Regions from separate parts of the Arthrobacter sp. UYCu723 genome, predicted to be linked through region 1. Evidence: riboswitches for the same ligand, from Rfam matches in the RefSeq annotation. Region 1 holds a riboswitch; each other region holds the start of a gene.
The links. Region 1 has a riboswitch for cyclic di-AMP ahead of ACVWZ8_RS03835 (NlpC/P60 family protein). Riboswitches for the same ligand answer to the same signal wherever they lie in the genome.
Positions count from the first base shown of each region.

Region 1 (7,300 bases):
CGGCCGCGGACGTGGCGTCAACCAGCACGAGCGAACCCTGATCGGCGCCGGCCACGCGCTGGACCGGCGCGGCCACGCCGGTTGAGGTCTCGTTCTGGGGCCACGCATAGACGTCGACGCCGGCCTCAGCGCGGGCGGCCGGACGGGTGCCAGGCTCGGACTTGATGATGGATGATTCGGCCAGGAACGGCGCCTTGTTGGTGGCCGAGGCAAACTTCGAGCCAAACTCGCCGAACGAGAGGTGCTGAGCCTTGGTCTCCACCAGGCCGAAGCTCGCAATGTCCCAGAACGCCGTGGAACCGCCGACGCCCAGAATGACCTCGTAGCCATCGGGAGCGCGGAAGAACTCGCTCAGTCCCTTCCGGACCGAGCCCACGAGGTTCTTGACCGGCGCCTGGCGGTGGGACGTTCCCAGCAGGGTTGCCGAGGCGGCAAGGGCTTCCATCTGTTCCGGGCGGACCTTGGAGGGGCCGGCGCCGAACCGGCCGTCCTTGGGCAGGAGGTTTGCGGGAATCGTGATGCTGGTGTCGCTCACAGTGGCTCCATTTTCGGCTGGTAAACGCTTGGCGGCTGGTACAACCCTTGCTTGGGAGGTGGCCCGGCAGGGTGGCTGCAACGAAGCCTCCTTGTCATTCTGCCTGACTGCCCCGGGCGGGCGGGAAAAGAGTCCGTCATAGTCCGGTCATTGAGACAAAGCCGCGAGCCCCCGGCTCCTGCTGAAGCGGCCGGGGGATTATCCGGAGTAATTCAAAATAGGCTAAGCTGTCCTGCGAACGTACGGCCGTTCCCGCCAGGGCACGCTGCCTACAACCGGCACGCGGTACGGTGGGAATGACGCAAGGACGGCGCTCGAGGAGCTGAGCTGAATGACGGATCTGATCGATACAACCGAGATGTATCTGCGGACCATTCTGGAACTTGAAGAAGAGAACATCGTCGCCCTCCGCGCCCGCATCGCCGAACGGCTGCGCCACTCCGGCCCCACCGTCTCGCAGACCATCGGCCGCATGGAACGCGACGGCCTGGTGGTTGTTTCGGGTGACCGGCACCTTGAGTTGACTGAAACCGGCCGGAAACGCGCCATCGGGGTCATGCGCAAGCACCGCCTGGCCGAGCGGCTGCTGGCCGACGTGATCGGCCTCGACTGGGCCTACGTCCACGAGGAAGCCTGCCGCTGGGAGCATGTCATGAGCGAGCGGGTGGAACGGCGGATCTTCGAGATGCTCAACCATCCCACTGTCTCTCCTTATGGAAATCCGATCCCCGGGCTCGCGGAGCTCGGCGGCGTGCCCTCCCAGCCCTACTCCGACGGAGTCGTGAGTCTGCTGGAAGCGATGGCCGGCTACGGGGCCGATTCCCGGATCACGGTGAACCGGCTTGCCGAGCCCATCCAGGTGGAACCGGAACTGCTCGTCCAGCTCGACGAGGGAGGCATCCGTCCCGGCGCCCTTGTGTCCCTGGAACGCGTCGGCGAGTACATCTCGGTCCGCGTTCCGGACATCGAAGGCGCCCTCGAGCTGCCTCCCGAGGTTGCCGCCCACGTCTTTGTTACCGTCGGCTAACCGTCCGGAACCACAACTCGTGGGATGACCCATGAGTTGTGCACAGCAGAGATAACGGGATTATTACTGGGCGGCTTAATCGCCTATAGTTAGTCACCAGTACCGATACCAAAGCGTTACCTGATCCGAAGCCGAACTCTGCCAGCGGATCAGTCGCAGAGTCACCTTATGGCAGAGGCGGGGGAACCACTTCCGGCTGTTTTCAAGCAGCCTTGGGGTGAAGTCCGCCAGCGGCAAGCACACTCCACCGAGGGACTTTTTGGATTCCCCTGTGCCTGGATGCTTGTTCACGGCGGACCGGGTCTTTGATCTCTCTGACCCGAATCCGACAGCTAACTTCGCAGGCTATCCAGAGAGGAACCGTTCTTGACCACCCAGACCTCGCGGGGCCGCCGTCGTGCGACCGGCCCCGCTCCGGAGCCGCGACCGGCCGTCGCCGTTATGGCAGACCGCCCGCGTGACGCGCACCGCGACGAACGCCGCGGCCGCCGGAGCCCGTTCCGCCAGGTAACGGAATTTGCCGCCGCCAGTGGTGTGGGGCAGAAGGCCGGCATTGCCCTGGCTGCTACGGGTCTGGTCCTGACGGTCGCCGTCCCCGCCACCGGCCCGGTCATGGCTACCGACGCCTCGTCGGGCTCGGTCTCCGCGGCGGCGCAGCCGAATGTGACGGCCGCCTCCGCCGCCAAGATCGACTTCAGCCGGACTGCCGTGACCACCAAGGGCGATCCCGACGGCAAGCTGAAGCAGTTGCTGAGCGCACAGTCCGCGGGCAGCATCACGCGCGCCGCTTCTTCCGGCAGCCTGGGCGCACCGCTGGACCAGATGGTTTCCGCCTCGCCCTTCGGCTACCGCGTCAGTCCCATCACCGGCGGTTCCGGCGAGTTCCACCGCGGCCAGGACTACGCCGCGCAGTGCGGAACGGCGGTCCACGCGGCCGCCAGCGGCACCGTCACGTTCACCGGCTGGCATCCCTTCGGCGGCGGCAACCGCGTGGTGATCGATCACGGCAACGGTCTGGAGACCACCTACAACCATCTGTCCTCAGCCAGCGTCCGTGTTGGCCAGACGGTCTCACGCGGCGATCTTGTGGCCATGAGCGGGACAACCGGCGCCTCCACCGGGTGCCACCTGCACTTCGAAGTGATGGTCAACGGCGACGTCGTGGACCCCACTGGCTGGCTCTAAAAGCCGATGGATGACTCTCGCATTCTTATGACACGCCGTGATCTGAATGTGACATTGAATCCCAACTGCTGTACCGTATGAAGTACGCCAACTTCTCCGAAGTTGGCGCTCTTGAGTGGATTGCCTAGCTCTGCCACCGCTCAAGGTCCGTTCGCATTACATCGTCTGGCAGGGGCGGGGGAACCAATTTTGGTCTTCGCAAGAAGACCTTGGGGTTAAGTCGCAAAGCTTCCCAGGAAGCAGCGCGGCCGGGTGACTCCCATCCGAATCCGACAGCTCACCTCGCAGGCATTGGGAGAGGCTACTTTCGTGTCTTCACGCCACAATGCTGCGCGTCACCGCGCTTGCGCGGCTCATTCGAGCCCGCTGAAATCCACGTCCCGTGCTGCCCTTGCCGGCGCCCGGAATGGATCTCACCCCGCCGACTCAATCTCTGCTGAGTCCGGCCCGCAGGCCAAGCACCTGCAAGCAGTTCCCGCTTTTGGCGCGTCTTCGCAGTACACCCTTCGCTAAGTAACCCATTCGGGGCGATCCGGCGTACCCCCAAGATGCCGGAGCGTCCTCTGTCCGCGCCTGAAAAGTGCGGTCCAAGGATCACGAAAGAGAGAACTTAATGACTACTCGTGCAAATACTGCACGGCACCGCGCCGAGGTCACCAAGACCAGCTCGCTTGCTGTCATTGCCAAGGCCGTCGGCGACAACGCCGGCACCATGGGCCGCCAGGCCGCAGTCGTCGCTGCCGCTTCCGGGCTTGTCCTGACCAGCGGAATCGCAGCCAACGCTGCCGAGACCAACGTTCAGCGCGAATCCACCTCCGCTTCGGCCCTCGAAGTCCAGTCGGGCACCCCGGCAACGATCTCGGCGGCATCCACCATTGCAATCTCCTACGAGAAGCCGGCCGTTTCCACCTCACCTGCTCCCGTCGTCGAGGCCGCAAAGCCCGTCGTCAACGTCCAGGACTCCCAGGCCGGGACCGCCGGCGCCTCGGCCTCGACGCAGGGACTCTCCGTTGCCAGCGGCGCCGGTGCTTCCATCGCTGCCGCCGCCTACGCCCAGCTCGGAGTTGCGCAGGACTGCACCGCACTGGTCACGAACGCCCTGGCTGCGGCGGGCGTCAACTACCACGGCTGGCCGGCAGGTTACCTGTCCCTGGGCCGCACAGTGGGCGCCGCCGAAGCTCGTCCGGGCGACCTGGCGTACTACCAGAACGGTGGCGTGGGCATGGCCCACATCGCTGTCTACGTCGGCAACGGCATGGCTGTCCACGGCGGCTGGAACGGCGGAACCACCGCACTGAACAGCGTCAACGTCGGCTCCGGACCGGTCTTCATCCGCGTCGGCGCTTAATCGCCTCTGGCTGAAAACAGCCTGAAAGTCTTCAACAGGAAGAGGACCCCCGCCCCTGTGGCGGGGGTCCTCACCTGTCTGCCCGGCCATCTCCGGCAGACACGCACACCTTTGCGGGAGAAAAATTCGGTGATCCGGCCTTGGGGTGTTTACTCTTGTGGTGTCGATCCATAGCCCGACCATGCAGAGGGCAGCCGGCCCTCGTGCCCCTGGCGGGTGCGGCCGTGAAGAGGTATGCGGATGCGCACTCTCGTTCTGAATGCTGGATATGAACCGCTCGCGGTAGTCACCTTCCGCCGGGCGCTCGTTCTCGTGCTTACCGGAAAGGCCAGTGTGGTGGCCGAAGGCGACGATCCCGTCGTTGGTCCCCAGGACATCCTGGGCCGGCCGTCGGTGATCCTGCTCCACCGCTACATCCGGCCCCGGTACAACACCGTGACGGCGGTCAGCCGCCGGGGTGTGCTTCGCCGGGACGGACAGCGCTGCGCTTACTGCGGCAAAGCGGCCCACACCATTGATCACATCCAGCCCAAGTCCAGGGGCGGTGCCGATTCCTGGGAAAACCTCGTGGCTGCCTGCCTGCGGTGCAACAACGCCAAGGGTGACCACACCCCCGCCGAGATGGGCTGGAGGCTCGGCTTTGTCCCGGGGCCGCCGAAGGGCACCACCTGGCAGATTAAGGAACTGGAAAAGCCGGCGCCGGCCTGGGATCCGTTCCTGCTGCCGGAATCCGCGGCCTGATTCGTTTGCTTGACCTTTCTGCCGGGCCCTGTTGCGGCCCGGGCCCGGGCCGGGGCCGCGTGGCACCGCGCTAGGCTGGGCCAATGGAATTCGATGCTGTGGAATTCGACCCTGTGGAATTCGATGCTGTCATACTCGCCGGAGGGCGGTCCTCACGGTTGGGCGGCTCGCCCAAGTCCGCCCTGGTGCTCGGCGGCCGGACCCTCCTCGAACGCGCGCTGCAGGCCGCGCAGGGGGCCGGGGTGATCGTCGTCGTCGGACCGGACCCGGGATCGCTTCCTGCGGGGGTGCTGAACTGCCGGGAAGAGCCGCCTTTTGCTGGGCCGGCCGCCGCCATCGCCGCCGGACTCGCCGCCCTGGCGGCCCACCATTCGGGGGATGGCCGGACCGTCCGTGCGCCTCCGCTGACCCTCGTGCTGGCCTGCGACATGCCCCGGGTGGATGCCGCTGTCACGGCGCTGCGCGAGGCCCTGGATGCCGGGCCGGAGGCCGACGCCGTCATGGCAGTCTCCGCGGACGGGCGCCAGCAACCGCTCGCCGGCTTTTATGGCACGGCCGCGCTACAACACTCCGTCGCGGAAGCCGCACAGCGGGGCGGGCTGGCGGACGCCTCGGTGTTCTCCCTTCTTGCTAGTCTTGATGTGCGGGGAATTCTCGTGCCCTCCGGTTCCACGGATGACGTGGACACCTGGGACGATGCCGCCGCACTTGGGGTATCCGGCCGGAGTCCGGACCATGGACCGGACGAGTCCGGAGCTCCGCGACTGAACCCGACTTTGGAGGCAAACGGTGAAGAGCCAGGATGAAACTCTGGAAGATTGGTGCCGTGCCCTGCTCCAGGCCCTCGAGCTGGAGGATGTTGAGATTGACGTCAACGAAGTCCTTGCCCTCGCCGGGGTGGCCGCACATTCGGTGGTGCGTCCTGCCGCCCCGCTGACTACTTTCATCGCGGGCTTTGCCGCCGGGCTGGCCTCCGGTTCCGGCCAGGCGACGGACGCAGTCTCGATGCAGGCGGCCATCGGCGTGGCCCGGAAGCTCGCCACCGACCACGCGGCCACCGAAGCCTCCGGGGCATGACGCCTGCGCCTCCTCATGGCAGTGCTGCTGCCGGGGACGACTCCGCGCCCGGCGGTATCCAGGCCCCAGCGGGCGGTGAAGAGCGCGCCGGGAGCGCCTCGCCGGAACCGCACCGGCACGCGGCACACACCTGGCAGGAGGCCAGGCAACTCGCGTTTGACTGCGCCACACCCATACCTGCCGCGCGGGTGACTCTCAGGAATGCCTTGCGGCGTATCCTCGCGGAGGACATCAAAGCGCTGCAGGATATTCCGCACTACGCCTCTTCCGCCATGGACGGCTGGGCTGTCAACGGCAGCGGGCCGTGGATTCTGGCGGAACCCGGCCAGCGGCTGGCCCCGCACCAGGCGAGCCCGATCGTTACCGGCGGCCTGATCCCGGCTGGAGCCAAAGCGGTGCTCCGCAGCGAGAGCGGCATCATTTCCCCGGACGAGGACGGGCTGCCGGCCCTGACCACCAGCGGCGCTGCCAGGCCCGGCGAGCCGAGAAACGGTGAACACGTCCGCAAGGCCGCGGAGGAAGCCGCCGCCGGAGAGCTGTTGATCAAGGCCGGCACCGTAATTAACCCGGCCCACCTGGCCCTGGCCGCCCTGGCCGGGCACGACACCGTTCCTGTTCTGGGCAAGCCGGTGGTCAGGCTCGTGCTCACCGGCTCCGAGGTCGTCTCGTCGGGTATCCCTCAACCGGGGGAGGTCCGCGACACCTTCGGCCCGCAATTGGCAGGTGTGGTGGAGCTGCTCGGCGGGATCTGCAGCGGCCAGGTGAAGATCGGGGACAGCTACGCCGAATGGCTGGCCGCCCTGGAAGACAATGACCCTGCCGTTCCGGACTCCGGGCCCGCAGGGGACGCCGGGTTTGAGATCCAGCCCGCCGACGTCGTCATCACCACCGGGGGTACCGGCCGCTCAGGCACCGACCATCTCCGGCGTTCCGTCGCCGAGCTCGGCGGCCGGCTGCTGATCGACGGCGTCGCGATGCGGCCCGGCCATCCCGCCGTGCTGGCCGAACTGCCCGACGGCCGCTTCATCATTGGCCTGCCGGGGAACCCGCTCGCGGCCATGATGGCACTTTCCACCCTGGCCGCACCGCTCCTGGCGGCCCTGGGGCACGGAACGATGCCACCCGTCGTCGAGGTGCCGTGCGGCTCGACGATCGAACCCGATCCTGGCCGGACGCGGCTGATGCCTTTCCGGTTGCTGTACGGCATGGCGTCGCCGGCACAACACGCGGGACCAGGAATGATGCGCGGGCTGGCTGCCGCCGATGGCGTGCTGGTGGTGCCGCCACACGGCGTCCAGTTGGGGGAGCTGGTCTCCGCCTTCGCCCTCCCCTGGGGCGCCCCCATCCCGGAACCGGAAGCCGCCGGGGCGAAAGCCAAGTCCTCACC
Region 1 is NZ_JBSSBW010000001.1:860,246-867,545, reverse strand. Features, by position in the region: gene serC (phosphoserine transaminase) at 1-535, opposite strand, end outside; gene ACVWZ8_RS03845 (metal-dependent transcriptional regulator) at 867-1,562, shown strand; cyclic di-AMP (ydaO/yuaA leader) riboswitch at 1,712-1,924, shown strand; gene ACVWZ8_RS03840 (M23 family metallopeptidase) at 1,929-2,747, shown strand; cyclic di-AMP (ydaO/yuaA leader) riboswitch at 2,883-3,052, shown strand; gene ACVWZ8_RS03835 (NlpC/P60 family protein) at 3,361-4,095, shown strand; gene ACVWZ8_RS03830 (HNH endonuclease) at 4,336-4,836, shown strand; gene mobA (molybdenum cofactor guanylyltransferase) at 4,920-5,642, shown strand; gene ACVWZ8_RS03820 (DUF6457 domain-containing protein) at 5,626-5,913, shown strand; gene ACVWZ8_RS03815 (molybdopterin-binding protein) at 5,910-7,300, shown strand, end outside.

Region 2 (7,300 bases), 2.8 Mb from region 1:
CGGCCCCGCAGCGTGAACACCGCAGTAACCGACAATTAATTGTAGGGACGGACCGGCCCCAAAAACACCCTTTCCGACCTCAAGACGACAGCCCCCGCGGAGCGAGGAGAGTCGTCCCTGGTACAAGGGTGCCCTGGGCGAAATTGCCGTCGGGCAATACTGGCCTGGCCAGAAGAAGCGCCACCGGCTGCCCACTCCGCAAGTTGGACTCACGGGGTGGGCAGCCGGAATTCGCGCGGGGCGAAGCTGGGGTTACTTGTAAACGCGGACCCAGTCGACCTGCATCTGGGAAGCCTTGGTGGCGGATCCGTCAGGGAACCAGTCGAGCTGCAGGGTCTGGTGCATGCCCACGGTGGGCTGGTGCGCCGGGTTCGTGTCGCTGAAGGTCTTCACGCCGTCGACGTATCCGGTGATGCCGGCAGGGGTCCACTCGACTGCATAGTTGTGCCACTGCGTGCTATCAACCGGCTTAGCCGCGTAGGTCTGGAAATCCTTGCCGTCACAGGCGTAATGCAGGAAGAACTTCATCATGGCGGTGTCCGTGCTGCCTTCGGCGTAGTCGATCTCGGCACAGTTAGCGGACGTGTTGTTGTTGGGCCAAAGGATCAGGACCGGATGGTACTTCGGGTCCCGGGCGTTGGTCTTCATGCGCGTTTCCCAGCGACCGTACTTCTGCTGGGCAAACTTCGCCGACATGCCGCCTGTGGTACCTGCGGCGTCACCATTTACCGTGGCCAAGCCGTTGGCGATGGACCAGGCCTGCGGGCTGCGGACGCCCTTGCCCGAATGTCCTGCACCCTTGAAGACACTCCACTTTGCGGAGTCCGGGGCGCCGGTGTTGGAGAACTCGTCTCCAGCCAGAACCGGGCCCCAACCAAAGTTGGTGGCTGCCTGCGTGCCGCTACCCGGCGTGGCAGCTGCTGCCTGGTTGGCGGCAGGAATGGCGGGCGCTGGGGCGGCAGGAACGGCGGGCGCTGGGGCGGCCGGGGCGACGGCGGGCGCTGCCACGGCCGGGGCTGCTGCGGCCGGTGCACCGACAGCTGGCGCTGCCGCGGCTGGCGCCGCATCCGGGACCGTAGCAGCAGCAGCAGGCGCGTCCGCGGTGGCCGTGCCGGGTGCGACGGCGGCGTCGGTGGCCGGAGCGGTCTGCGTCGGGGCTGGGGTTGTTGCCGCTGGCTTTGCCTCTGCAGTGGCGGACTTGGCCGGCGCGGTGGCCGGCGCCGAAGCATGCCCAGCCGCTGGCGGAGCACCAGCCCCATCTGTTGCGGGAGCGATGCTGCACCCCGTCAGGGACAGCGCGCCCATCGTGAGCGTGATGGCTATTTTCTTGAACAAGGGAACCCTCCGGGCTTAGGACTGACGCAAACGACAGCTGCAACTAAGGCGATGACGAATGCGCGAAGCTTCATTCAGCCCCCAGCACTGGGCGGGAGCGAGCAGGCACCGATCGGCGCAGCGGCGCCCGACATGCGGGGCATCCGGGGCCCTGCGTGCGGGCCAGACCTTGAGGGCCAGGCGCCAACGTTACCTGATCGTAACCTTCGCCCGCAAGTCGCCGACGTCGGGTCCAGCAGCTGGTCCAGCAGCTGGTCGCGCCGGAGCGGGATCGGGTCGCGGAGACGGCCTCATTGTAAAACCGAAGTGCGGGCAGAATGAAGATGACTGGGGTATGCTGCACGCCGCTGTCGGCTCATTCGCACGGGCGCGTTTTTGAGGGCCTTGGCGTCGTGGCGGAGCTCGCGCCGTTGGCAGGCATCAGCTAACGCCGTGCCCGGGCAGGGGTGGTGCAGTGGAGTGGTAGCTGTGGCCGGTGGGGGTGCGGAGTTCGAGGGTGTGCCTGTGCCTGTTGGTGCCGTCGGCTCCTCGGGCCGGTTTGGCGGTCCAGCCGGGGGTTTCTTTGGTGTGGTTGCAGGCTTCACAGGTTCCGGCGCCGTTGCTGTTGGTGGTGGGGCCGGCTTGATGCCAGGGGATGATGTGGTCCAGGTGGCGTATCGGGGCGTCGCAGTAGGGGGTGCGGCAGGTGTCGTCGCGGGCCTGGATGTAGCGGCGGAGTCCGGCGGGGAAGAGCCGGGCGCGGGAGTCCATCGCGATGAGGCCGCCGGTTGCCGGGGCGGTGTAGAGCCAGCGGAGCCAGATGTCCAATTCTTTGTCTCCGCCTGCTTCTGTGTCGCCGCCTGCGCTGTCCCCGCGTCGGCTGCCGTCCCGCGTGCCGTCACCGGCCGGGCCTCCGCCTGCGCCGTCCCGCGTGCCGCCGTCCCCGGCGGCCGCGTTTTGGGCACGTGTGTCGTTGAGCAGGTCGCGGGCCCAGCCGGCGGGGACGATGCCGTAGCCGGGGAGGCGGGCGGGTTCACTGTCGCCCTGGAACAGGGTCCGGTCGGTCATGATGAGCTGGATTTCGATGTGCGGCCGTATGGTTTTGTGAGACAGCTTGTTAGGAGCCCTTTCTCGCATGACCGATCGTAAGAAGTACACGCAGCAGTTCAAGGACGAAGCCGTTGAGCTGGTGATCTCCTCGGGCCGTCCGATCGCACAGGTGTGCCTCGATATAGGCGTCCTGGAAGGCACGCTGGGGAACTGGGTGCGCAAGTACCGGGAGGATCATCCGGAACGGTTCACCGCTGGCGAGGAGAAGGCGCCGGTGTCCTGGGAAGAGCACCAGAAGGCGCTGGCTGAGATTGCCAAGCTGAAGCAGGACGTCGATTTTTTGGGAAAAGTCAGCGCCTTCTTTGCAGCGAAGCAACGGTAGAGGATTTCTACGAGTTCATCGAAGCAGAGAAGGCGAACCACCCGATCGTCTGGTTGTGCCGGGCCCTGAAGGTCTCCCGGGCCTCGTTCTACCGGTGGCGCAGCCCCGAGGGCCCGTCTCCGCGGGCCCTCCGGCACCAGCGCCTGGTTGCCGAGGTGACTGACCTGTTCGAGCAGGAAAAGGGCCGTGCCGGCCGTGACCAGCTGACCCTGATGCTCAATGCCAAGGGCGTGCAGGTCGCCGCTCCGACGGTCGGGGCGATCATGCGCGAGCAGGGCCTGCGGGCCGTACGCACCAGGGCGTGGAAGCAGACCACCGTGCAGGACCCACAGGCGAAGACCGCGCACATCCGCAATCACATGCTCGACCAAAAGGGGAAGCGGGACTTCACCTCCTTGGTGCCCGGGACCCGGCTCTGCGGGGACATCACGTATCTGCGCACCGGCGAGGGCTGGCTCTACCTGGCCACCGTGATCGACCTGTGCACGGGCATGGTCATCGGCTGGGCCATGGCCGATCACATGCGCGCCAGGCTGTGTACCGACGCGCTGGGAATGGCCCGTGACCACGGGTACTTCGCCGGGGGAACAGTCGTTTTTCATTCAGATCGCGGCTCCCAATACACCTCTGACGAATTCCAGAAATGGTGTGGAGGGAACCGTGTTACCCAGTCCATGGGAGCCGTCGGGGTGTGCTGGGACAACGCTGTCGCCGAAAATTTCTTCTCGCATCTGAAGACCGAGATGTACCACCAGCACACCTTCGGCAGCAGGCTTGCCGCGAGGACCGCTGTCATGGAATACATCGAGGGCTGGTACAACCGCCGTCGGCCAAACCGAAGGGCCGGCGGCATCCCTCCGACAGCGGCCCTTGCTACCCATCAAACCTGCGACCCGGAAACCCTGGCCGCGTAACCCGAATCAACTACGAAACTGTCTCAAAAACTTGACGACCGCAATGCCGGTGATCCCGCCGGGGGTGCCGGTGGTCCGTTCGACGAGGCCGTCGGCCATGAGCTGGCCCCGGCCCCTGGGGTCCACGGCGGCGCGGAGCGTGTCAGCGTGGCGGCTCAGGGCGGTGTACGCGGCGACGCCCTCGGCGACGGGGAGCAGTGCGGTGAGGTAGGCCATGGTGTCGGGTGCGGGGCGGAGGCTGACGTGCCGTTCGGTGGCGGCGTGGCTGGCGCGTTGGGTGGTGGAGCGGGGGTCCAGCCGGTAGGCGGCGGTCCGGGCGGCGGCGATGATCTCCCGGTCCCCGGCGCCGGCGAAGGTGCCGGTGTCGGCGGCGAGCCGGGCGTCGACGTCGCAGCGGTCCGCCGCACTCAGGCAGGCGGTTTCCTTCACGAGGAGGGTGGCGCGCCATTCGTTGAGCTGGCCGGTGTGCAGGGCGGCGAGGGTGTGCGGCATCTCGGTGACGAGCGCTTTCGCCAGGCCCAGGAGCCGGCCGCCGCGGGCGGGGGATTCGCGCCGGGCCAGGGCGATCTGCGCCGCGACCCCGGCGCCGAGCTCTGCCGCCGGAACGCCCTGCGCGCGCTGGGTGCGGCGCTGGGACAGGTCGAAGGCGACCGCGATGCGGGCCTGCAGTGCGGCCGCGGCGGACTTCAGGTCCTCCAGCTGCCGGAGCTGGTCGATCAGCCCGGCACCGCCGTCGTCGTCGGAGGCGCGGGCGTGACAGGGGCGGACAGTACCGAGAAGGCGGGCGACATCCGTGACCGTAACGCCGCTTCCAGCGCCGCCATGTCCTCCCGGAACCACCACTTCGGGCTCCCGCTTGCCGTCCATGAACCCAGTCTTCCAGCGGGGTCAGACAAAAAGACCCGGCAGAATGAGCCGCGAGATAGGCCACCGAGAAACCGGCGCGGCGACCCCACAACAATGCGAAAGAATGGTCCCATGAGCGACGCCGGCGAGTTTATCGATTCCTCGCTGCAACGCGAAGGGTCCTGGCCCCGGGCGGACGAGTTGCAGGCACGCGTGGGCGGCGATCTGCGCTTCTATGGCGCCTCGGTCGGAGCGGTGCGCGGAACTGTCCGCGACGCGCTGCGCCGCCACCGCGAGTTGCTGCATGATGACATCACCGCGCTGAGCTCAGAACTTTGGTCCGTACCGGTTTTCGAGCGACGGCTGGCGGCCGTGGTCCTGCTGCAGTCCAAGGTCCGCATGCTGGACAACGCGGACCTGACCCGGATTGAAGGCTTCCTGAGAACCGCGCAATTGCGGGAGCTGGCCGATCCGCTCGCCGTCGACGTCGTCGGCCCACTGGTTTCGGGACTGGACCTGCTGGGCAGGGTGCGAGCGGACAGCGTGCTGGACCGCTGGGCCCGGGAACCTGACGTCTGGCTGCGCCGCGCCGCCCTGCTCTCGCCGCTCCGGGCGCTCCGGGCCGGCGGGGGAGACTGGCGCAAGTTTGTCGGCCATGCGAAGGCGGCGCTGGCCGTCTCACCGGGGCACGACGCGGACGCGGACGCCGATACCGACGCCGACCTCCTCCGGGAGGCAGTCGCCGTGGTGCTCGACGACGTCGCGAAACACCGGCCAGAGCTGGAATTCACGGCCACCGGGACGTGACGGAAGCGTCCCGCATCAGCTGTCGGACCGTCGCTCCACAACCGCGTAGGCCTTGCCATCCAGGAACTGCCAGTCCGTGACCACCATAAAGCCGAGTGCATCCACACGGTCGTTCAGGACATGGACGTCGAAACCGCCGTCGCGGGGCTCAGCGTCCCAGGTTGAGACGCGGACTTCCTGGCCTTCGAGGATCAGCAGCTCGGTGTTGACGTCAAAATCCTCCTGAGGCTGATCGCTCAGCTGGCAGATGGCGACAGAGTGGATGTTCATTTCGGGCCTCCGCTTCAGGGATCGCTGCTGGCATCATCCTATGCCTGAGCCCGGCGATGCCGAGGGAAAAAGCCCCGGGTGGACCCCGGCCCCGTTACCTCAATGTGACATTCCGTGATCATCCCGTTACCGTTGTTAGGTGCCTGTTGTCTCCGATACGGGCGCTCCCCAGCCGATTGCCTAACTCTGCCGCGGCCCGGGGTAACTCGCATCAACGTCCGGCAGAGACGGGGAAACCACTTTTTGACCAGCTGATATGCAGGTCTTGGGGTGAAGCCGCACGGCCCGCCACGCGGGCCCCGAGTGCGGCCGGGTGCCTCCCATCCGAATCCGACAGCTCACCTCGCAGGCATTGGGAGAGGCTACATTCATGACTTCAAGCAATACTTCCGCGCGCCATCGTGGCGCCACCACGAGCCCGCTTTCGGCAATTTCCTCCGCATTTGCGGGCAATGCAGGCACCATCGGCCGCCAGGCTGCCGTGATCGCCGCAGCGTCCGGTCTGGTACTCAGCAGCGCCATGGCCGCCAACGCGGCGCAGGCACCCGCCGAGCGCAACTCCGCACCGGCGTCGTCCGTTGACGTCAAGGATCAGGTCTCCGCTCCGGTCAACGCGGATTCCACTGTTCAGATCGCCTTCGAGCGTCCGGCCGTGGTCTCGACTCCGGCGCCCGTCGTCGAACAGCCCAAGCCGGCTGCAGCTGTCCCCGCCGCCGCCCCGGAGCTTGCCGCAGCCCCTAAGGCTACCGTGCAGGTCCAGGCAGCTGCCCCCGCCCCCGCCGCTGCCCCGGCGGCCGGCGGCGTCAGCGGCGCGCTGCTTTCGGCCGCCTACGGCCAGGTTGGAATCACGCAGGACTGCACCGCGATGGTTGAAAAGGCCCTCGGCGCAGCCGGCATTCCGGTAGGCGACATCGGCCCGGCGGCGTTCCTCAAGTACGGCAAGGTGGTGGCGACTCCGCAGCCGGGTGACATGATCGTCCAGTCCGGCCACGTTGCCATCTACGCCGGCAACGGACAGGCCGTCAGCGGTGGCATGAACGGTGTCAACGCAACCATGGCGCACCCGCTGTCGTGGCTCACCGCCACCGGCCCCGTGACGTTCGTCCGCGCCGGGGTCTGACGCAAGGCTAACGTGCAGGGTTTTACGCAGTAGGATAACGAGCCCAGCGGCTTAAGCGGCCGGTGATCAGTTGCCTTGGGGGCAGCGGATCACCGGCCTTCTGCGTGCCCGCCCGCGCTGCAAGACCGGCACCCGCGCTGCAGGCCCGGCACCCGCGCTGCAGGCCCGGCACCACGCCTAACCAGAGTTGCGCGGTGCGAACATGATGACCGCTACTCCAACCAGGCAGATCGCCGATCCCGCGATGTCCCAGCGGTCCGGCCGGAAGCCGTCGAAAACCATTCCCCAGGCCAGCGACCCTGCGACGAACACGCCTCCGTAGGCGGCCAGGATCCGGCCGAAGTGCGCGTCCGGCTGGAGCGTCGCGGCGAAACCGTAAATTCCCAATGCGAGCACCCCGAACCCGGCCCACCACCAGTCCTTGCCCTCCCGCACCGACTGCCACACCAGCCAGGCGCCGCCGATCTCCGCCGCGGCGGCCAGCACGAACAACAGGACGGTTTTTGCGATAGTCACCGACTCATCATCGCAGCGTGGTCAGGGATTCCGGGTTGTCGCAAGGCGCAGGCGCACCACGCGGTACACGACGCCGGCCGC
Region 2 is NZ_JBSSBW010000001.1:3,684,356-3,691,655, forward strand. Features, by position in the region: gene ACVWZ8_RS17260 (glycoside hydrolase family 16 protein) at 253-1,335, opposite strand; partial or broken gene ACVWZ8_RS17265 (HNH endonuclease) at 1,756-2,400, opposite strand; one part of gene ACVWZ8_RS17270 (IS3 family transposase) at 2,450-2,696, shown strand; one part of gene ACVWZ8_RS17270 (IS3 family transposase) at 2,696-3,660, shown strand; partial or broken gene ACVWZ8_RS17275 (DUF222 domain-containing protein) at 3,703-4,527, opposite strand; gene ACVWZ8_RS17280 (DNA alkylation repair protein) at 4,639-5,313, shown strand; gene ACVWZ8_RS17285 (hypothetical protein) at 5,329-5,583, opposite strand; cyclic di-AMP (ydaO/yuaA leader) riboswitch at 5,751-5,949, shown strand; gene ACVWZ8_RS17290 (hypothetical protein) at 5,954-6,703, shown strand; gene ACVWZ8_RS17295 (YnfA family protein) at 6,881-7,219, opposite strand; gene ACVWZ8_RS17300 (APC family permease) at 7,241-7,300, opposite strand, start outside.
Region 2: linked by a shared signal. The riboswitch ahead of ACVWZ8_RS17290 (hypothetical protein) and the one ahead of ACVWZ8_RS03835 (NlpC/P60 family protein) in region 1 are both predicted to bind cyclic di-AMP.

Region 3 (7,300 bases), on a different contig from region 1:
GAAGTCCGTCGCCCTCATGGAGGCGCTGCGCGAATGGGTGGACTGGATCAACGACCGGTACGGCGTATCCGACAGCTCCCGCATCTACGGCTGCTGGTACCGGCACGCCCCGGTCGTGGAAGAACTCACCGCAGCCTGGCTCAGCTGGCGGTCAGCGAACTACGGCCATAAAGACCCCGTCACCGACCCGGCCAGCTGGCACAGGGACATATTCTGGCCCATGCTCGAACGCATCGCATCCAAACCCTGGGGACTGAACAACTGCCACACCCAACACGTGGACCCCCGGCCCTCATTCCGGAACTCCACCGACGACACATTCACAGAATTCCTCGCCGAACTGGGCGCGAAGGAACCTTCCACCGCCTGAAACTAGGGCCGAAAAAAGAAAAGCACGGAACCACTGGTTCCGTGCATTTCTTGGGGTCCGGTGGGAAGTCGCTGGCCACGAAGCCCGTTGCGTTCCTAAATCGATCATATTTGCTACAAGCGAGTGCGCGCGTTCAAAGAACTCGCAAGTGCCCGTTTTTTGTAGCGAAACCCAGTGGCCGAGCAGCCAGCCAGGGCGATGGCTGCGGCGATCGCAGCGGCGGGGATGGTCATGTACTTCTTGTTCATGAAAAATCACCGGGCGTGCGCTGTCAAGCCGGCGCTGCCGTCATCGGGAAGTCGTGGCCGCGGAACAGGCCAGCAGAAAGCAACAGTCAGTGTGGTTACGAGGAACACGAGGGTGGCGATCGAAATCGCCGCGTCGGTCCAGAACTGTTCGGGAAAAAGCCGGATCAGCGTGTCATCTACCCGGAATGTCCAGGTACCGGCGGCGAAGAACAAAGCATGGACCTGTGCAAAGAAGGCTTCCCAGCCCAGGACCGCCGCAATGGTCAGCGCCACGATCAGACCCAGTGTCAGCACCGCCCCGGAGAACAGGGCCCTTCGTACCGCTCCGTGATACCTCCGGGCGAGGTGCACGCACGAGGCAACGGCGGCCAGCAGCATCACGAACGCCACCAGGAAGGAGACCGAGAGAACACCCTTAACGTCCGCCATGTGTCCCACTTCGCTCCCAAGGAACAGCCTGTCGCCCTCAGCGTTCACGAGACCGCCGAGGTACCCTGCCGGGGCGAGGTTGAGAACATAATCAAGGGTGTAAGAGCCGTAGATCAGGCGCTCTTCAGTGGAAAAGCCAAAAATGTCTACAGGAAACCCTGGGCGCTGGTATTCGACCCAGAGGAACAACGGCGAAGTCACGGCACGCACGGCGCCGGCGACCACGATCACCGGGAAGAACACCGCCACAAGAACCTGAAGAAACCGTCCGAGCAAGGACCCGCGGACCGCCTCGTGCCCGCTCGGAGGTACGCTGCCGGCACCAGTGGGTGGGCCGCTTCTTGATCCCCCGACGTCCGCCCCGGGTGTCGCTGAGCGGACTGAGTCCCCGGGGCGGCCGGGGACCTCACCGTCGGCACCCTGGCCGGCCGCCAGCGGCTGCGCCGGGACCCCCGGAGCGGCTCGCGGGGATTCCACGGCCCCGCGGGGGTTTTCGGATCCGGCCATATGGGTTCTCCTCGACTGTGCGCCGTCTCACCACGTCACCACGCACGTCCGTGCGACTTTCTTCTTCCAACAAGGCTACAGGCCCCATGGCCCCGCACTTCCGACTCCGCATGAGCCAGCCACACGGAAGGGTCCACCATTTCAGTCCGCCGCCCGGCTCCCATTACGGAACGGCGAGAACCAGCCGCCTGCGCTCCATGGATGGTCACCGGTCACCTCGAGGAAGTCCTGCAGCACAATGAGGAGCCGGGTCAGATCCGTCGCTCGAATCGGAATGGGAGCAGATGCATCAGAACGAAGACGTGAGGGCAAGACACTGGACGGTCGCTCGAACACTGGGACACAGCACGCCAGCCCGCCCACAGGGCTGTGACTGTCCGGAATTGGCGAAGCTCCCGTCAAATAGCGGTTGACAGGAGCTTCGCGACAATTATGCACAGAGAACCCTGAGGGTTGCCTGAGAAAAGAAGGCTTCACCGGCCTCCACGGCGGACCCCTGTATCAGCAGTACGAGCGGACCGAAGACGCTCGCTTCGAACGCATCGCCGGCATGGGCCGCGAGATCGAGGACCTTCGTCACCGGAAAGTGACGACGGCCCACTCCACGCCGATCAGCCGCTGCCGCCGCCCTCATTTGCCCCTGCCTGCCCGCACTGGCGGCGGGTCCAGGGCTGGCATTCTTTCCAGGATCCTGCTGACCGGAGCGCTGGCCGGGACGCTCCTGAGCGCCTGTTCCCCCGTGGTGGATGTGACAGCGGCGAAGGACGCCGCGAACCCCGCGTGCGCCCCCATGATGGTGGCCCTCCCCGATGCAATCGGCGATGCAGCCCTGCGGAAGACCAACAGCCAGGCCACCGCAGCCTGGGGTGACCCGTCCCAGGTGATCCTGCGCTGCGGCGTGAACGTTCCCGGACCGACAACGGACCGCTGCGTCACCGTGAACGGCATCGACTGGGTCATCAAGGAAGGCGACCCGGTATGGACGCTGACTACCTTTGGACGCAATCCCGCCACGGAAATCCTGATGGACCCGGACAAGATCAATTCCGCCAATGTTCTGGCTGACCTTTCCGGCCCGGCCGCAAAGATCCCGGCCATACGGAATTGCGTGGGCCAGGAAGATCTTCAGAACCTGCCCGCCAGCCAAGCAGGCTGAACCGGCAAATCCAGAGCTGCTGCACTCCGGTGCGCCGGGCAGCAACTCTGCGGGGGTCTGGGTGCTCGGCGCGATCATGTCGGGGTTGGCCCTCAAGACCCCAACGGTTATTCCACACCTGGCTGCCGCCCGCGAACACGGACGCACCCGCCACCGGATCCGCGGTCCTGGGCCGGGGTGCTGTTGAAAATGCGTATCCACGGCTTCGTCCAGATCGCCATGCCGCTGCTTCCAGATGCATGGGGGCCTGGACCCCGGCATTGATCACGGTCGGCGTAGCCTCCGTCCTGCATGGGCGTTGGTCGCCCTGGCTCAGAGCGACCACAAGCGCACTTCGGGCACCCACATGGGCTACATGGTTCTCGCCCTCGGTGCAGTCTGCACAGCAGAGACGCACGGGAAACGGCGGTAACCTGAGCAGCGACGCAGATGGAAAGCCATGGCCTGATCACGGGGTCCTATTCCTGCTGGCAGGTGGCCCGCACAGCCGGGCCGGTACCTATGACATGGGGTTTTTTCGGCGGCCTGGCCGCCCGGGCGCAAGGCACGGGCTCGCATCGGCCGGCCTCACCGGACTGCAGGCGGGGTAACCGGCAAGCTGATATCAACAGACGTCCATCCACGCCCATACGTTTTAGAGATGCGAACCGGGTACGGACGCGTGTCCTCACATGACGGGCCTCTCAGTGACACTGAGACGTCACTGAACCAGCAGCAGGTACCGTCCGCCCCGGACGTGAGCGAGTCCTCCAACGTGGTGTCCGGAACAGCGTGCCCGGGCGTCCGATATATCTGCATACGGCGAGCTTAAAGAAAACCGGGAAGGACCAGGCCGTTTCGGCCGAAGTCTGCATCCCATCGAGCAGCTTGACGGCACCGGCAGTGAACGCGTTTCCCGGCTGAAGCCTGCCGAGGGGCGGGTCGGCTGACTCAAGGAGCCGGTACGGCAACCTTTGGTGCCTCCAGATCCGACCGCCTGGCCACCCAGAAGCCTCCCGTCGGCAGCACAGAATCTACAAGAACAATGGCCAGAGCCCGGCCGGTCCACTCATTTTTGCGCCACAGGAACAAGGCCAAAAGAACATAAGCGACGAACAGCGCACCGTGCACCGTGCACCGGCCCCAAAATCTGAACTCCGCCCGCCTCTCCCGTCGTATACTTCACGATCGTTGCCGGAATGAGCAGCAGCCATGACACGGCTTCAGCCACGGCCAACACCCGGAATACACGCAGAAAGTCCATGGACCGAAGTTAGCAGCCTGGGCTGGAAGGATGCTGGACAAGAGCCCCATCGTCCAGCAACATAACCGGCACAGCGCCTCGCCGGGGTCCGCCGCGGCCGGCCCACGGCCCCGCCGGCCGAAGGATCCGTATCTTGTCTCCGACCCTCACCCCCTGGGACTTGGCGACGTCCGGGTTGACAACCACCTTGACCGGGCTGCCGCCCTTATCCGGCTCGGTAAACGCAAACACACAATCGGAGGCTTCCAGTCCGCGGCCATCCGGGCTTGCCTCCTGCGCACAGCTTTCCTGAACCACGCGCTGGATCTTACCGGCCTCAAAGGTCGCCCCGGCCCTCTCCCCGTAAGCCCGGAGCGCCGTTGATAACGGATTTGTAACTTAAGCCGAAGCTTCGCTACAGTTGGATCAACACATACCCCCAACAGGTATGGACGTGACCGCTTCGCCAAACCCCGCCGGCGGTCCGTGAACCTGATCTTTCTCAGGCGGGGGCGGAGGACCCACTTTTGGTGCGTAATGATGCACCTGGGGGTGAAGCCGTCCCTGTGACTGCGCATCTGATCGCGGTCCTGCGGGGGCGGCCGGACAGTCCACTCGTCCGAATCCGACAGCTAACTTCGCCGGCGCCGAGAGGACCACTATCTTGCCTTTCCAGCCAAAACACGGCCGTCGCCGTGCCCATCCGGCAGCTGCCTCACCAGGCCGCCGTCCGTTTTTCCAGGAACCAACGTTCCGGCTCCGCGGCCAGCAGTTCGGGGTGGCAGCCGCCGTCACGGGAATGATTGCCCTCACTGCTCTGTCGGCGGCGCAGGCTGACTCCGGCAGCCGCGCTGCGGCTCAGGACCGGCCAGCGGCCGTGGCAGCCCCGGCCCCGGAAGCTGCGGTTACGGCAGCAGCTGACACTGTTCTCACCTTTGACCGCCCGGAGGTGACCTCCCAGCCGGCGCCTGCGCCCGCTGCGCCGGCACAGCCCGCGGGGGCGGTCAAGGCACCCGAGGCTGTGCCCACGCCCGCACCGGCAACCCCATCCACAGGGTTGCGTGCCCCACTCGCGTCGATTAACGTCAGTTCCCCCTTCGGCTTCAGGATCAGCCCGATCACCGGCGCCGTGGGGGAGATGCACACCGGGATCGATCTGACCGGGGCGTGCACGACGGCGGTCTTCGCCGCCGGTTCGGGCACCGTCACCGAGGCCGGCTGGAGCCCGTACGGTGGCGGCAACCGGATCGTCGTCGATCACGGCAACGGCCTGAAGACCACCTACAACCACCTGGCCAGCATCGGCGTTTCCCTCGGACAGGCCGTGGCTCAGGACCAGCAGATCGCAGGGGTAGGCACAACCGGTGCCTCCACCGGCTGCCACCTTCACTTCGAGGTCATGGTCAACGGCCAGACCGTCGACCCATCTGCCTTCATCTGAGGCCCGGCCCGGCGGGCCCCTCTTAGATGGCTGAGCTGACTGCTTTGTGCTGACTGCTTGCGGGCATGAGCGGTTGCCCGCGTGACGACGATGAAGCGGTACAGTTGCGGGGGCGCCCTCGCCCTGTTTTTGACTTTCCTGATGGACCTGCGCTCACTGCCAGTCAGGGTTCCAGACCCGGGCGGATAACGCACGAAGGCCGTCTGCGGGCGCCCACATATCGAGCCGGACAAAGGACTATACAGTGCAAATCCCGATGGCAGCCGCAGGCCTTTACGCCCTGGCCACGACGCCGGCCCCGGGTCCCGGGAAGGAAGGGCTGAGGCCAGGGCTGGACGCGGATCAGGTAACTCCCGGATTCCTGGGTTTCGCGATGACGGCGTTCATGGTCATCGCAGTTGTCCTGCTCATGGTTTCCATGACCAGACGAATCCGGCGCGTGCGTTACCGGGCGCAGTTTGAGCAAGGAAGCGAACCCGTTTCGGCAGGAACGGACGACAACGCCCCCAGCCAGCCTGGGATCAACAGACCCGAGGTGACCAACGGAACCGGACCGGGCGACGAAAGCCCCGGACGGGACTGAGGCCGCGGCTCCCGCGGCAGGCCGTGTCGTCCAGGTCCCCGGTTGGGTGGTTCCCGCTCAGCACCTGGCCGTGAAGGCCATGGCGGACATAGCCCCGGCCGTGGGACACTGAGGGGCGATTTCCTTCGCCCCTATTGTGCTTGGGAGCCGCCGCGTGGATTTTATTAGTGAAGCGGTGCTCCATGTGGCCGGGCAGTGGTGGATCTATCCGCTTCTATTTGTCTTTTTCTTTATAGATGGTTTCGCGATGGTCGTTCCCAGCGAGACCCTCATCGTTGCGTTGGCCGCTTTCTCCCGGCAAAGCGGCGAACCCAACCTGTGGGTGCTTGGACTCACCGCCTTGCTCGGAGCAAGGCCGGGGACAACATGGCGTATATGCTTGGCCGGAAAATCGGTCTGGAGCGTTGGGGTTGGATGCGTACCCCGAAGGTCCGGAAAGTGTTCAGCTGGGCCCGGTCTGAGCTGGAAAAGCGCGGAGCCGTGCTGATCTTTACCGCCCGTTACATCCCTTGGGGGCGCGTTGCGGTGAATTACGTGGCCGGAACGACAGCGTTCCCGCGCCGCCGTTCTATTCTCCTGGACGCCCTCGCGTGCCTCACTTGGGTTGTGTATTCAGTCGGAATCGGTGTTCTTGCCAGTTCCTTTCCCTGGCTTCACCGCAATCCTCTCTTAAGTGCCGGCCTTGCCGTGGCGTTCGCCATTGTACTTGGCATCATCATCGACCATCTCATGCGGTGGTGGCATAAACGCCTCGGCGGCCATGATACGAAGACCAGCATCGAAAAGGCTCTCAAGAGCTGACTCCGCGGCCGTATGTTTTGCCGACGTACCGGGGCACCACGGCCGCCGAATCCCCAGGTTAAGCCTCAGTGGTGTTCGCAGCTGCCCCGTCTTTGCACGACGCAGGGCAGCTGAACGCTTCCCGTCGTCCGTCAGGACCGTGGCGCGTTAAGCAGCACGTTCACCCGCAGTTTCCTCGAATATGCGTCCGACTTTTCCAGCCTTGGCTATGTTCTTTGCCGTAGCGAGAATCAGGACAGGGCAGCCAGCATGAGGTCTGCGCCCAGAATCAGGGTGCACACCACGATGGTCAGTGTCCGTCCCCGCCGGGTGCGGGACTCTACCCTTAACGGGAAGAGCAGCTGCCGGCCCAGGGTGTAGGCCGTGATGGAGCCCACGAAGACCAGCCCAGGAATGCCCGGTGGCGCTGCCAGCGCGATGGCCAGCGTTCCGAGGCCGGTCAGTAGTGACAGAAACGCTTCGTAGAGCTGGACAGGGTGCCTGAGCCGTCCTACCCGCCGGTCCGAGGACCATAGCCCCCATCGCGAGGCGGTGGGGCGCCCG
Region 3 is NZ_JBSSBW010000004.1:80,688-87,987, forward strand. Features, by position in the region: gene ACVWZ8_RS24205 (DUF4913 domain-containing protein) at 1-370, shown strand, start outside; gene ACVWZ8_RS24210 (DUF1461 domain-containing protein) at 625-1,554, opposite strand; gene ACVWZ8_RS24215 (DUF3515 domain-containing protein) at 2,105-2,710, shown strand; gene ACVWZ8_RS24220 (DUF3817 domain-containing protein) at 3,641-3,820, opposite strand; gene ACVWZ8_RS24225 (DUF3817 domain-containing protein) at 3,759-3,953, opposite strand; cyclic di-AMP (ydaO/yuaA leader) riboswitch at 4,414-4,591, shown strand; gene ACVWZ8_RS24230 (M23 family metallopeptidase) at 4,597-5,373, shown strand; gene ACVWZ8_RS24235 (hypothetical protein) at 5,618-5,956, shown strand; partial or broken gene ACVWZ8_RS24240 (DedA family protein) at 6,111-6,721, shown strand; partial or broken gene ACVWZ8_RS24245 (hypothetical protein) at 6,988-7,290, opposite strand.
Region 3: linked by a shared signal. The riboswitch ahead of ACVWZ8_RS24230 (M23 family metallopeptidase) and the one ahead of ACVWZ8_RS03835 (NlpC/P60 family protein) in region 1 are both predicted to bind cyclic di-AMP.

Region 4 (7,300 bases), 160 kb from region 1:
ATTGCCTGCGGCAGATGATTCCCCTGCCGCGCAGGCTGTTGGACAATGACCCCATGACGCCCGAGCCCCTCACCACCGTGCCCCCGACCGTGAACATCCCTCCGGCCAGGACGCTCACGCCCGAGCGGCTCCGCGCCTGGGCCTGGCACAGGCAGGGCCTGGACGGCTCGCTCGCGGGTTGCACGGCGGAGCAGGTCTTCGCCCGCGCGGGCTGGGCAAGGTCCGTAGGCGGCGCGAACCCGTACCTCACGCTCTTTGCCCGCGCCGGCATCCGCCGGGAACAGGTCGACGCCGACGTCCTCTCCCACCGGATCCTCGAACTGCCCACCGCCCGCGGCTGCACCTACGTGCTGGGACGCGACGACTTCGCCTGGGCCCTCAAACTGGGCAAGGACGCCGCCGAGGCTTTCCGGGTGCTTGGCAGGCTCGGCGTCGACCGCGGGGAAATCACGCTCCTGGAGGAACAGGTCCTGCACACCCTCGCCGAAGCCGCCGCGCCGATGGACCCGCGGCAGCTCAAGGACGAGCTCGGCGACTCGGTGCGGAACCTCGGGGAGGAAGGCAAGAAGAAGGGCGCCACCACCACACTGCCCACCGTCCTCGGTATCCTGCAGGCGCAGGGAAGGATCCGCCGCGTCCCCGCCAACGGACGTCTCGACCAGCAGCGCTACGCCTACGAGCTCTGGAACCTCCCCGCCAGCCCCCTGGACGAGGACGAAGCCCGCACCGAACTGATCCGCCGCTACCTCGGCTGGACCGGCGGGGCCACGCTCAAGCAGTCGCAGTGGTTCCCGGCTTTCACCGTGGCGCAGAGCAAGGCTGCGCTGGCCGCCGTCGGCGCCGTCGAGGTGGCCACCCAGGTGACCGCCGCCGGGGGCGGGGGGCTGTGGTTGCTGCCCGACGACGTCGAACGCCTGGCCGCGTTCGAGGAACCGGCCGAGGAACAGATCCAGCTGCTCGCCGGCACGGATTCGCTGGTGCTGCTGCGGCGCAACGCGGCGGAGCTGCTCGCCGAGGACGGACCTGACGGGGACAACATCGGCAGGGACGTCATTACTTCGCTGGCGCTGCAGGCGGACCTGCCGGACCACCCGATCCTGGACCGCGGACGGATCATCGGGCTCTGGCAGTACGAGCCGGGCCAGGAGCGGATCGTGCCCTGGCTGTTCCACGGCCCGACGCCAGCGGTGACCCGGCGGATCGCGGAGGTGGAGGCCTGGATCCGGGAGGACCTGGGTGACTTCCGTGCATTCAGCCTCGATTCACCGGCCACCCGGCAGAAGCGGATCGACGTCCTGGCGGCAGCCGCAACAGGCTCCGCCGCAGCAGCTTCCGCCGTCGGCACGTAAGCCAGCAGGACCGGATGCCACCGGAACGGGGCCGTGATGTCCGAGGTTCAGCTGCCGCGGTGTCCGGCGAAGAAGCCCCGCAGCAGCGCCGCGCACTCCGGCGCCCGGACTCCCGCGTACACTTCCACCCAGTGGTTGAGCCGGCGCTCGCGGAGGATGTCGAACACGGAACCCGCGGCCCCGGCCTTCTCGTCCCAGGCGCCGAACACCACCCGGGGAATCCGGGCCAGCACCACCGCCCCGGCGCACATGGCGCAGGGCTCCAGCGTCACCACCAGGGTGCAGTCCTCCAGGCGCCAGCCGTCATCGCGTTGCCCGTTCCGTGCGCTGCGCTCCCGCAGCCGGGCCGCGGCCTCGCGGATGGCCACCATCTCGGCGTGCGCCGTCGGGTCCCCGAGCGCTTCCCGTTCATTGCGCCCGGAACCGAGCACAGCGCCGTCGGGTCCGATCACGACGGCTCCGATCGGCACGTCGTCGGTGGCAAGCGCCCGGCGTGCTTCGGCGATGGCAAGGCCCATCCATTCGGTATGGCGTGGCTCCGGGGAAGTCATGGCTCAATGATAGTTTCGACACTAAGCACGCTGTGCACCACCGGAACGTCAGGAGACAGCCGTGAATACCAGGACTGAGAGCTGGTTGACGCACCGCTGGGGCAAATGGGTGGTGCCCTACGCGGCGCTGTGGGTCACGATGCTCATCGGCGGCGTGGTCGTGGTGGTCTTGGCGCTGTTGAGCGCCGAGGTCTATGACAACGTCGTGGACGACGTCGGCCTGGCGAACCTGGACAAGCCCACCCTGGCGTTTATGGAACAGCTACGGAGTCCAGGCCTGGACTCGTTCGTCACGGGGTTCACCAACATCGGCGGCGGGATTGGCATGCCGATCCTGGCCAGCATCCTGACGGCCTGGCTCATCTGGGCCAGCCGTACCTGGCGGCCGCTGATCCTGATCGGAGGCGCAGCCGCCGTCTCCGTGACCGCCACCACCCTGGGCAAGAAGCTGATCGGCCGGAACCGGCCGGACCACGCCGACGCCGTCCCGCCCTACGAAAACTCGCCGTCCTTCCCGAGCGGCCACACGCTCAACACCACGGTGGTGATCGGGCTCGTGGTGTACCTCGCCTGTCTGGAGGTCCATCGGGCCATCGCCCGGGCCGGCCTGATCACGGCGGGTGTGATCTTCATCGTCGCGATGGGAATGAGCAGGGCCTATCTGGGGCACCACTGGATGACCGATGTGATCATCGGGTGGGTGCTGGGGCTGGGCTGGGTGGGGATCGTCATCCTGGCCCACCGGCTCTTCCATGTGCTGCGCCACCGGGAACAGGCCGGCCCAGCACCGACTTTTGACCATCCCGCCCGCCTCCACGAGGGCGGCGCGGAGGGCGGTGCGGAGGCCGGTGGCGGGGGCTCCGGCAGCGGCCGTCCTGCCGAGACCAACGACGCCGATACCCCCGGCCCCTCGGGAAGGTCCTCGGCGACCGGGTGATAGTTTTGACCCATGCGCACTCTCGTTGTGGACCACCCGCTGGTCGCCCATAAGCTCACCGTTCTGCGGGACAAGAACACCCCGTCCCCGGTCTTCCGCCAGCTCACCGAGGAGCTCGTCACGCTCCTGGCGTATGAGGCCACCCGTGAGGTCCGCACCGAGCCCGTGACCATCGAGACCCCGGTCAGCACCACCATCGGCACCGCCTTCACCAAGCCCACTCCGCTGGTGGTCCCGATCCTCCGTGCCGGGCTCGGCATGCTCGAGGGCATGACCAAGCTGGTCCCCACCGCCGAGGTCGGCTTCCTGGGCATGGCCCGGGACGAGGAGACCCTGGACATCATCACCTACGCCGAGCGCCTCCCCGAGGACCTCACGGACCGCCAGATCTTTGTCCTGGACCCCATGCTGGCCACGGGCGGCACCCTGCGCGAGGCCATCAAGTTCCTCTTCAAGCGCGGCGCCTCCGACGTCACCTGTATCTGCCTGCTCGCCGCCCCCGAAGGCTTGGCCAGGCTGGAGGAGGAGCTCGCGGACGCCAACGTGACGATCGTCCTCGCCTCGATCGACGAGAAGCTCAACGAGAAGTCCTACATAGTGCCCGGCCTGGGCGACGCCGGCGACCGCCTCTACGGCATCGCGGGCTAGTACAGCCAGGCAGCCGCGTCGAGGACCCGGCGCCGAGGACCCGGCTATTGCCGGGACCGGCACGCGTTCCCTTCCGGAATCCCGCAACCCGCGCTAGCGTGTGGGCCATGGACTGGAAACTTGAACTCGTGTTTGTCCCCGTGTCCGATGTGGACCGCGCCAAGGATTTCTACGTCAACAAAGTCGGCTTCAACGCCGACTACGACGAGCGGCCCACGGACGGCATCCGCTTCGTCCAGCTGACCCCGCCGGGCTCCGGCTGCTCGATCGCCATCGGCGAGGGCCTCAACGAGGCGCCGCCAGGCACCGCTCCCAGCCTGCAGCTCGTGGTCAGCGACATCCAGGCCGCGCACAAGCAGCTCAAGGATAACGGCGTGGACGTCAGCGATGTCGATGTCCAGGACTGGGGCCACTTCGTCCATTTTGCCGATCCCGACGGCAACAAATGGGCGGTGCAGTACATCCCCAACCGGCCCAACGGCTAGACGCACCAGCGCACGTCCGTCCCGCCTCCGTCCACTGACAGCACTCAGCACGAAAGAATGCCCCGAACCGCAGGGATTCGGGGCATTCTTGCTGAAGCAGGTTCGTCCGGGAAACTGCCGGCTGGCTTAGTACCAGTTGTGCGCGTAATGGAAGTTCAGGGCGCCGCTGGGGGAGCCGTAGCGTTCCTTGACGTAATTGAGACCCCAGTTGATCTGGGTCCGGTAGTTGGTCAGGTAGTCAGCGCCGGAGCTCGCCATTTTTTCGGCCGGCAGGGACTGGACCACACCGTAGGCGCCGCTGCTCGGATTCGTGGCCGTGGTCTTCCACTCGGACTCCTTGGTCCAGAGCTTCATCAGGCTCTGCATTTCGCCGGGCCCCCAGCCGTAGGATTCCAGTTGCGATGCGGCGTAGGCCTGCGCCGCGGCGGGATCGTCAACGGCGACGGGAGTCGCCGCTTCGGGGGCCGGTGCGGGTGCCGCGACAGGTGCGGGGGCAGGTGCCGGAGCCGCGACAGGTACAGGTGCCGGAGCCGCGGCAGGTGCAGGTGCTTCAGCGGGCTTCACCTCCGCGGACTGGGCCTCGACGCTGGCGCCGGGGGGCACAGAGGTCTGGGCGTCGACGCGGACCCGTTCGAAGTTCAGGGGCGTCAGCGGGTCGGCAACGGTGGCCGACGCCTTGGAGCTGCCGGCGGCGGAGGGACCGTTGGCCGTCTCGGCGGCCTGACCGGCAGCGCCAACTCCGACGAGGACCGCGCAGGCGGTGGCAACGACGGCGGCGCGGCGGCCAGTGGAACCGATGCCCGCGGCAAACCGGGACAGGGCCGAGGCCGGCTTGGCTGACTCGGCGCGGTGGCGTGAATGCGTGGAGCGGGACTTGCCTGCAGCGCTGTCGGGGCGCGTTTGTACTTTGAATTCAGTCATGATGCCTCTCAAACGCCTGCGGAGTTAGCTGTCGGGTTCGGATGAGAAATCCGGCCGCACGGTGCTTCACGTGTCGGCTTCACCCCAAGGGTGCATAGATGCAGAATGCCCGGGAACTCTGGGTCCCCCGCCTCTGCCTGGTCCAGCGAATCCGGGAAGCGGCAGAGTTTGGCGTCCATCCGGATATACGGCGCCAGTGGTGGCCGCACTCTAAAAACCGTACAGGAGTTCCATCCGAGAGTCACATTTTGGTAACGGACATCACGACAGCGGAGTGTCGCCTTGTGCTCTTCCGCCTGGCCGTCGGTGCCGTTGCGCCGCCTGCGTGCCCACTCGACGCGCAGTAACGTCTAGCCGGCACGTAACCGTCGAACGGCGGTGGACGGACGCGACCGCGGCTAGGTCACGGGCGGGCTCGTGGGCAGGCGAACGGCGAACTCCGTCCGGCCTGGCCGGGAGGTGACCTCGACGGTGCCGCCGTGGGCCGCGACAATCGCCTGCACGATCGACAAGCCAAGCCCGCTGGTCCCCTCGGCAGTGGTTGCCGTCGTTGCCGGGGCGGGGGCCCAGGGGCTGCGGGAAATCGCCGAACGGGAGGTTGGCGCCGTCGTAGCTGCCGGATTCTTCCGCGCGGCGTCCGCGCGGGCAAAGCGTGAAAAGACCTTATTCATGAACTGAGGGGGGATCCCGTCCCCGTTGTCGGTCACCGTGACCACGGCGCTTCCATCGGCTGAACGCATCACTCCGGTCACCACCGTCGTCCCGGCCCCGGTGTGCTTGCGCGCATTGGACAGCAGGTTGGCCAGCACCTGATGCAGCTGGGCGGAGTCGCCGCGGACCACCACCGGCTCTTCGGGGAGTTCCAGTTGCCAGACGTGATCCGGGGCCATGACCTTCTCGTCACTGACGATCTAGATCGCCAGCTGGGTGAGGTCCACCTCGCTGAGCTTGAGGGGCTGGCCCTCGTCCAGGCGGGCCAGCAGCAGCAGATCCTCAACCAAGGTGGTCATCCGTTCGGACTGGCTCTGCACCCGTGCGAGGGACTTCTCACCGTCCGGCGTGAATTGCTCGGTCATCCGCATCAGCTCGGTGTAGCCGCGGATAGCGGTTAGCGGGGTCCGCAGCTCATGCGAGGCATCGGCCACGAACTGGCGCACCCTCATTTCGCTGAGCTGCCGCGCCTCGAGCGCGTTGGAGACATTGTCCAGCATCTGGTTCAGCGCGTATCCCACGCCGCCCACTTCCGTGCCACGATGGGCGGCCGACGCCGGCACCCGGACTGCGAGTGCCACCTCGCCGGCGTCGAGGGGGAGTCGGGAGACCTTGGTAGCCACCTCGGACAGCTGTTCGAGCGGCTTCATGGTCCGGCGGATCAGTGCCGTGCCGGCGAGACCGATGACGATGAGGCCGCCGGCAGACACCACCACCATGGTCCACACGAGCGAAGCCAGGGTGTTCTGCTTTTCCGCCAGCGGCAGCCCGGTGACGATCACGTCTCCATAGGGGGTCCGCCCGGCAGTGAGCCGGTAGCCGCCGGCCGAGAGCGTACGGTCAACCGGGACGCCGTTGGGCGTGAGTCCGAGGAGGACGTGGTCGTCATCGGGGGAGAGGCTCTTCCGGGTGGCGTCCCCGGCGAGGAAGCCGGCCCTGCTGACGGCGCCACCCAGGATCCGCGCGTTGAGCGTACCGATGCCCTGGCCTCGGGCCTCCAGCGGATCGGTGCGTCCGCCGGAGTCGCCGGGCGAGGGCCGTCCGAACACGCTGGCGCGGTGGGACGCCTCATCCAGCTGCGTGTCGAGTTGCTTGGTGAGGAAGACGTCCATGGAGGCGTAGCTGAAAAGTCCTACGGCGCCGCAGATGGCCACAAGCAGCGCCATGGTGACGAGGACCAGCCGGGTGCGCAGATGCCAGGTGGAGGGGTCGCGCCACTTTCGCCGGGGGGCAGGGGTCTCACCGGGGAGAGCGCGCACGGATCAATCCGCCGGCTTCAGGACGTAGCCGGCGCCGCGCACGGTGTGGATCATGGGAGCGCGGCTGGCATCGATCTTTTTGCGGAGGTAGGAGATGTACAGTTCGACGATGTTGGCTTGTCCGCCGAAGTCGTAGTCCCACACCCGGTCCAGGATCTGCGCCTTGCTGATGACCCGTTTGGGGTTCTCCATGAGGTAGCGCAGCAACTCGAACTGCGTCGCGGTGAGGTGCAGTTCCTCGCCGGCCCGGGTGACTTCACGGGTATCGACATTGAGTACGAGGTCACCGACCACGAGCTCCGCTGAGTCCATGGCGGCCACGCCGGAGCGCTGCACGAGCCGGTGCAGGCGCAGCAGGACTTCCTCCATGCTGAAGGGCTTGGTGACATAGTCGTCCCCGCCGGCGGCGAGGCCGGTGATCCGGTCCTGGACGTCGTCC
Region 4 is NZ_JBSSBW010000001.1:1,016,293-1,023,592, reverse strand. Features, by position in the region: gene ACVWZ8_RS04575 (glycosyltransferase) at 1-49, shown strand, start outside; gene ACVWZ8_RS04570 (DNA glycosylase AlkZ-like family protein) at 54-1,349, shown strand; gene ACVWZ8_RS04565 (nucleoside deaminase) at 1,397-1,900, opposite strand; gene ACVWZ8_RS04560 (phosphatase PAP2 family protein) at 1,962-2,837, shown strand; gene upp (uracil phosphoribosyltransferase) at 2,850-3,485, shown strand; gene ACVWZ8_RS04550 (VOC family protein) at 3,593-3,970, shown strand; gene ACVWZ8_RS04545 (aggregation-promoting factor C-terminal-like domain-containing protein) at 4,097-4,891, opposite strand; cyclic di-AMP (ydaO/yuaA leader) riboswitch at 4,890-5,049, opposite strand; partial or broken gene ACVWZ8_RS04540 (HAMP domain-containing sensor histidine kinase) at 5,290-6,768, opposite strand; gene ACVWZ8_RS04535 (response regulator transcription factor) at 6,865-7,300, opposite strand, start outside.
Region 4: linked by a shared signal. The riboswitch ahead of ACVWZ8_RS04545 (aggregation-promoting factor C-terminal-like domain-containing protein) and the one ahead of ACVWZ8_RS03835 (NlpC/P60 family protein) in region 1 are both predicted to bind cyclic di-AMP.